3 regions of the Streptomyces sp. NPDC058812 genome follow, and region 2 is predicted to be linked to each of the others. Evidence: predicted binding sites of a transcription regulator. Region 2 holds the regulator's gene; each other region holds the start of a gene.
The links. The regulator HrcA, encoded in region 2, represses chaperone genes, less so after heat shock. The targets are predictions, from matches to a motif close to TTNGCACTCNGNNNNNCNGAGTGCNAA.
Positions count from the first base shown of each region.

Region 1: the regulator HrcA is predicted to act here: its motif matches at 1,177-1,203, upstream of groES (co-chaperone GroES).
Region 3: the regulator HrcA is predicted to act here: its motif matches at 1,181-1,207, upstream of groL (chaperonin GroEL).

Region 1 covers NZ_JBHYOB010000004.1:127,482-129,745, reverse strand. Annotated here, with positions in the region: gene ACFW48_RS10065 (polysaccharide deacetylase family protein) at 1-301, shown strand, start outside; gene ACFW48_RS10060 (polysaccharide deacetylase family protein) at 298-1,017, shown strand; gene groES (co-chaperone GroES) at 1,350-1,658, shown strand; gene groL (chaperonin GroEL) at 1,784-2,264, shown strand, end outside.
Region 2 covers NZ_JBHYOB010000001.1:356,695-358,958, forward strand. Annotated here, with positions in the region: gene dnaJ (molecular chaperone DnaJ) at 1-518, opposite strand, end outside; gene hrcA (heat-inducible transcriptional repressor HrcA) at 519-1,535, opposite strand; gene ACFW48_RS01675 (MBL fold metallo-hydrolase) at 1,726-2,264, shown strand, end outside.
Region 3 covers NZ_JBHYOB010000003.1:395,570-397,833, reverse strand. Annotated here, with positions in the region: gene thrC (threonine synthase) at 1-163, shown strand, start outside; gene ACFW48_RS08690 (MoaD/ThiS family protein) at 160-435, shown strand; gene ACFW48_RS08685 (cold-shock protein) at 873-1,076, shown strand; gene groL (chaperonin GroEL) at 1,369-2,264, shown strand, end outside.

The sequences.
Region 1 (2,264 bases), on a different contig from region 2:
GAAGCGCTACGGCAAGCGCCCCACCCTCTTCCGCCCGCCCTACGGCAACTACAACCGCGACACCCTGCGCGCCGCCAAGGCCTGCGGCATCGAGTACGCCCCGATCTGGAACGAGGAGGTCTTCGCCGACCACTGGGACTACCGCGAGTGGGACCGGGAGATCCACCCCGGCGACATCGTCCTCACCCACTTCCGGGGCGAGGACGACTGGGGCGGCACCATGCGCGACATGGTCCGCGAGTTCCTCGACAAGGTCACCGCCGAGGGATACGCCGTGGCCCGGTTGGAGGACTACCTGTGAGGCGCGGGCGGTTCCGGCCGGCCGGGGCCGCCCTGGCAGCCGTACTGCTCACCGGCTGCGCCCAGTTCGCCGGCCCCGCGCAGCAGCCGGCGGCGGGAGAGCCCGCTCAGGGCAGCGACCGGGGGCAGAACCTGCCGCCCGTCGTGGACCACGTCCGCACCACGGACCGGGTCGTCTTCCTCACCTTCGACGACAGCGCCGAGCGGGACCCGCACTTCGCCGACCTGGTCCGCGAACGGCGGCTCCCCGTCACCCTGTTCCTCACCGACAACGTCGCCGGACCCGCGTACGGCCACTTCGCCCGGCTCCGCTCGGTCGGCGCGAGCCTGCAGAACCACACCCTGGACCACCGCTCCCTGCGCGGACTGCCCTACGCCGGCCAGCGCGCCGAGATCTGCGGCCAGCAGACCAAGCTCAGGTCCCGCTTCGGCGTCCGCCCCCACCTCTTCCGCCCGCCCTACGGCACGTACGACCCCACGACCCTGCGCGCCGCCGCCGACTGCGGTATCGCGACGGTCGTCCTGTGGCGGGCGACCCTGAACGCCGACGGCGGCCTGAGCTACACCCGCGGCGAGCACCGCCTCCACCCCGGCGACATCGTGTCCGTCGACCCGGACCACCCGACGGGCCTGGGCCTGAGCACCCGCACGGAACGTCTGCTGGAGACGATCGAGGAGCAGGGGCTGAGGGCGGGCCGCCTGGGGGACTACCTCTGACGCCGGGTGGACAAGTCAGCCCGTCCGGCGTTTGAGGGCGAGGCCGTTCAGGCCGAAAGCCGGGGTCTGGGGGCGGCCGTACCCGGCGGGTTCCGCGCCGACGCGGGGTGCGCCACCCGGCCCGGCGTTCACTGAAATACCCCCGACGCGCCGCCGGCATTGGCACTCCGCTTGACCGAGTGCTAATCGCGGTCATAGTCTCGGCCTTGGCACTCCCCACTGGAGAGTGCCAACTACGCGACGGGCAGGTCCGGCACCCGCGACGACGGATCCACCTGGTCGCCACCTCAGACAGTTAACCCCGTGAGATCTCCGAAGGGGGAGGTCGGATCGTGACGACCACCAGCTCCAAGGTTGCCATCAAGCCGCTCGAGGACCGCATCGTGGTCCAGCCGCTCGACGCCGAGCAGACCACGGCTTCGGGCCTGGTCATTCCGGACACCGCCAAGGAGAAGCCCCAGGAGGGCGTCGTCCTGGCCGTTGGCCCGGGCCGCTTCGAGGACGGCAACCGTCTTCCGCTCGACGTCAGCGTCGGCGACGTCGTGCTCTACAGCAAGTACGGCGGCACCGAGGTGAAGTACAACGGCGAGGAGTACCTCGTCCTCTCGGCCCGCGACGTGCTCGCGATCGTCGAGAAGTAGTTCACCGAAGCACCGAAGCACCTTGCTTTACTGCTGCGCCCCTGGCCCCCGCAATCGATATGAAGCCGGGCGCCCGGGGCGCAGTGCCGTTTAACCCCAAGATTTCCGAGAGGGCTCACGCTCCCATGGCGAAGATCCTGAAGTTCGACGAGGACGCCCGTCGCGCCCTCGAGCGCGGCGTCAACAAGCTCGCCGACACGGTGAAGGTGACGATCGGCCCCAAGGGCCGCAACGTCGTCATCGACAAGAAGTTCGGCGCCCCGACCATCACCAACGACGGTGTCACGATCGCCCGCGAGGTCGAGATCGAGGACCCGTACGAGAACCTCGGCGCCCAGCTGGTGAAGGAGGTGGCGACCAAGACCAACGACATCGCGGGTGACGGCACCACCACCGCCACCGTGCTGGCCCAGGCGCTGGTCCGCGAGGGCCTGAAGAACGTCGCCGCCGGTGCCTCCCCGGCGCTGCTGAAGAAGGGCATCGACGCGGCCGTCGCCGCCGTGTCCGAGGACCTCCTCGCCACCGCCCGCCCGATCGACGAGAAGTCCGACATCGCCGCCGTGGCCGCGCTGTCCGCCCAGGACCAGCAGGTCGGCGAGCTGATCG
Region 2 (2,264 bases):
GTGACCTGCGAGACCTCGCCGCGGCCGCGGCACATGTCACACGTCTGGGCCGACGTGCCGGGGGCCGCGCCCTCGCCGTTGCAGGTGTTGCAGACGACCGCGGTGTCGACCTGGATGTCCTTGGTCGTGCCGAAGGCGGCCTCGTCCAGCTCGACCTCGATGCGGATCATCGCGTCCTGGCCCCGGCGGGTGCGCGAGCGCGGCCCGCGCTGCGACGCCGTACCGAAGAACGCGTCCATGATGTCCGAGAAGTTCCCGAAGCCACCCGCGCCGAAGCCGCCCGCGCCACCGCCGGCGGCCTGCGAGAGGGGGTCGCCCCCGAGGTCGTAGACCTGCTTCTTCTGCGGGTCCGACAGCACCTCGTAGGCGGCGTTGATCTCCTTGAACCGCTCCTGGGTCTTCGGATCGGGGTTGACGTCCGGGTGCAGCTCGCGGGCGAGCCTCCGGAACGCCTTCTTGATCTCGTCCTGGGAAGCGTCGCGGCGCACGCCGAGTACGGCGTAGTAGTCCGTGGCCACCTACGACTCCGCCAGGATCTGTCCGACGTACCGTGCCACTGCGCGTACCGCTCCCATCGTTCCCGGGTAGTCCATGCGGGTCGGTCCGACCACGCCGAGCTTGGCAACCGCCTCGCCGCCCGAACCGTAGCCCACCGACACGACGGACGTGGAGTTGAGTCCTTCGTGGGCGTTCTCATGACCGATACGGACGGTCACGCCCGGATCCTTCGCCTCGCCGAGCAGCTTGAGGAGCACGACCTGCTCCTCCAGCGCCTCGAGGACGGGTCGGATCACCAAGGGGAAGTCGTGCCCGAAGCGGGTCAGATTGGCGGTGCCGCCGATCATCAACCGCTCCTCGTTCTCCTCGACCAGCGTCTCCAGGAGAGTGGAGAGCACGGTGGAGACCGTACCGCGGTCCTCGGCCCCGAAGGCCTCCGCCAGATCTTCCACCAGGCTCGGCACGTCCGAGAAACGGCGCCCGGCGACCCGGCTGTTGAGCCGCGCGCGCAGGTCCGCGACGGACGCCTCGCCGAACGGCGCCGGGCAGTCGACCATCCGCTGCTCGACCCGGCCGGTGTCCGTGATCAGCACGAGCATCAGCCGCGCGGGCGCCAGGGAGAGCAACTCCACGTGCCGCACGGTCGAGCGGGTCAGCGACGGATACTGCACGACGGCGACCTGCCGGGTCAGCTGCGCGAGCAGCCGCACCGTGCGGGCCACCACGTCGTCGAGGTCGACGGCGCCCTCCAGGAAGTTCTGGATGGCGCGCCGCTCGGGCGGGGTCATCGGCTTGACGCCGGCCAGCTTGTCGACGAAGAGCCGGTAGCCCTTGTCGGTCGGGATGCGCCCGGCGCTGGTGTGCGGCTGGGCGATGAACCCCTCGTCCTCCAGGGCCGCCATGTCATTGCGCACGGTGGCCGGGGAGACGCCGAGGTTGTGCCGCTCGGTGAGCGCCTTGGAGCCGACCGGCTCCTCGGTGCCGACGTAGTCCTGGACGATGGCGCGCAGCACCTGCAGCCTGCGTTCACTGAGCACTCGCGCACACCTCCCGAAGTCGTCCGCCGGCGTCTTGCCTGTCGTCGCCTGTCTCACGGTCCGTCCCTGGCACTCACGGCGTGCGAGTGCCAGACTTCCCCGGCCCAGTGTACGGCCGTGGGGTACGCCCCCGGCAAGGCCGGGGCCGCGCCGCCGTGAACGGAGGTGTCGCGGCGCTAGCGTCGTCGTCGTGACGGTGACTTGGGAAGACCTGGGATGGGAGCGCGTCGCGGCCGGGGTGGGCCGGCGCCGGCTGCCGGTGTGGGACTGCACCGCGGGGCTGGTCGTCGGCGCCGGCGCGGCGCTGGTGGTGGACGCGGGGTCGAGCCTCGGCGAGGGCGCCCGGTTGCGCGCGGGGGCGCAGGAACTCGCCGGTCACCGTGTGACACATCTCGCGCTGACCCACCCGCACTTCGACCACGTCCTCGGCGCCGCCGCGTTCGCGGGCGCGGAGGTCTACGGCGCGGTGGGCACGGAGGCGGTGTTCGCGCGGGGCGGACACGGGCGGGAGGCGCTGCGCTCGGAGGCGGTGGCGGAGGGGCTGGACGCGCGGCTGGCGGAGGAGGCGGTCGACGCGCTGGTCCGCGTCCGCCACGAGGTCTGCGGCGAGTGGACGCTCGACCTGGGCGGCGGCCGACAGGTGCTGCTCGCCAACGTGGGCCCCGGGCACACCGGGCACGACCTCGCGGTGCTGGTGCCGGGCGACCCGGAGGTCGTCTTCTGCGGCGA
Region 3 (2,264 bases), on a different contig from region 2:
CACCAAGAAGCTGATCGAGGACGGCGTCCTGGACCCGTCCCTCACCACCGTCGTCCTCAACACCGGCGACGGCCTGAAGACCCTCGATGCGGTGGCCGGCACCGGCCTCACCGCCACCATCCGCCCGAACCTGGACTCCTTCCGAGAGGCTGGCCTCGCATGAGCGTGACCGTTCGCATCCCGACCATCCTGCGCACCTACACCGGCGGCAAGGCCGAGGTCGCCGCCGACGGCGCGAACCTCGGTGAGGTCATCGCCGACCTGGAGAAGAACCACACCGGTATCGCCGCCCGTGTCCTGGACGACCAGGGCAAGCTGCGTCGCTTCGTCAACGTCTACGTCAACGACGACGACGTCCGCTTCGAGCAGGGCCTGGAGACCGCGACCCCGGAGGGCGCCGGCGTCTCCATCATCCCGGCGGTCGCCGGCGGCTGACCCGCCCCTCGTTACCTCTGGTAATCGCGGTAACGCTCAGTTCAACGAATTGCCCCCTCCGTAAGAGAAGCGGAGGGGGCAATTCCATGTGGTTGAGCGCGGTAGGGTTGGGGAACGCGCTCCCGATCGGAAGGTCGGGAACCCTGAATTCCTGCCGCCGGCCCGACAAGATGTAGCCAAAGTGTGGGCGTATTTCGCGGCTTTTGTTCTCTTTGTGTGCCCCGACTTGACCCGAATTCAGGCGAATTCTCGCCACATTCCGGACCAGGTACGTCCAGATTTCTCGTCCGATTGACCTGTTGCAGACGGCAGTTGGACAGATACATTCAGCCGCGGTCGACGCGTTCCGGCGCACGCCCCCAGTCGTGGGGGGTGAGGTCTGACCCGGGTCCGCGAAGTGCGGATCTGTGCAAGGGCCAGTAATAGGGGAGTTAGGCATGGCTCAGGGCACCGTCAAGTGGTTCAACGCGGAGAAGGGGTACGGCTTCATCGCGGTCGACGGTGGTGCGGATGTTTTCGTCCACTACAGCGCGATTCAGATGGACGGCTACCGCACCCTCGAAGAAGGCCAGCGGGTCGAGTTCGAGATCTCGCAGGGTCAGAAGGGCCCGCAGGCCGACATGGTTCGCCTCAGCGCCTGAGACGCGCGACCACGGCAAGTCAGCGGTCTTCTCCGAAGGGCCCGCACCCCACGGGGTGCGGGCCCTTCGGTCTGCCCCGAACCCGCGCCGATCCCCGAGAGGCGCTTGCACTCGGCAGGGTCGAGTGCTAATCATTGCGTTAGCACTCTGAAGGTGAGAGTGACAACGAAGGACCGGGTCGGTGAGGCCCGCAGGCCGGGTGGGGAAGGAACCACGAGGCCGGCGAGCCGTCCGTCGCGGGCGCGGGCGCGGTCCGAAGGAATCACCCCCAGTCCTGGAGGGACCACTTCACATGGCCAAGATCATCGCGTTCGACGAGGAGGCACGGCGCGGCCTCGAGCGCGGCATGAACCAGCTCGCGGACGCCGTCAAGGTGACGCTCGGCCCCAAGGGCCGCAACGTCGTCCTCGAGAAGAAGTGGGGCGCCCCCACGATCACCAACGATGGTGTCTCCATCGCCAAGGAGATCGAACTCGAGGACCCGTACGAGAAGATCGGCGCCGAGCTGGTCAAGGAAGTCGCCAAGAAGACGGACGACGTCGCCGGTGACGGTACGACCACCGCGACCGTTCTCGCCCAGGCCCTGGTCAAGGAAGGCCTGCGCAACGTCGCCGCCGGTGCCAACCCGATGGCCCTGAAGCGCGGCATCGAGAAGGCCGTCGAGGCCGTCTCCGCCGCCCTGCTGGAGCAGGCGAAGGACGTCGAGACCAAGGAGCAGATCGCCTCCACGGCCTCCATCTCCGCCGCCGACACCCAGATCGGCGAGCTCATCGCCGAGGCCATGGACAAGGTCGGCAAGGAAGGCGTCATCACCGTCGAGGAGTCCCAGACCTTCGGTCTGGAGCTGGAGCTCACCGAGGGTATGCGCTTCGACAAGGGCTACATCTCGGCGTACTTCGCCACCGACATGGAGCGTATGGAGGCGTCGCTCGACGACCCGTACATCCTGATCGCCAACTCCAAGATCGGCAACGTCAAGGACCTGCTGCCGCTCCTGGAGAAGGTCATGCAGTCGGGCAAGCCGCTGCTGATCATCGCCGAGGACGTCGAGGGCGAGGCCCTGTCGACCCTGGTCGTCAACAAGATCCGCGGCACCTTCAAGTCCGTCGCCGTCAAGGCCCCGGGCTTCGGCGACCGCCGCAAGGCGATGCTCCAGGACATCGGCATCCTCACGGGCGGTGAGGTCAT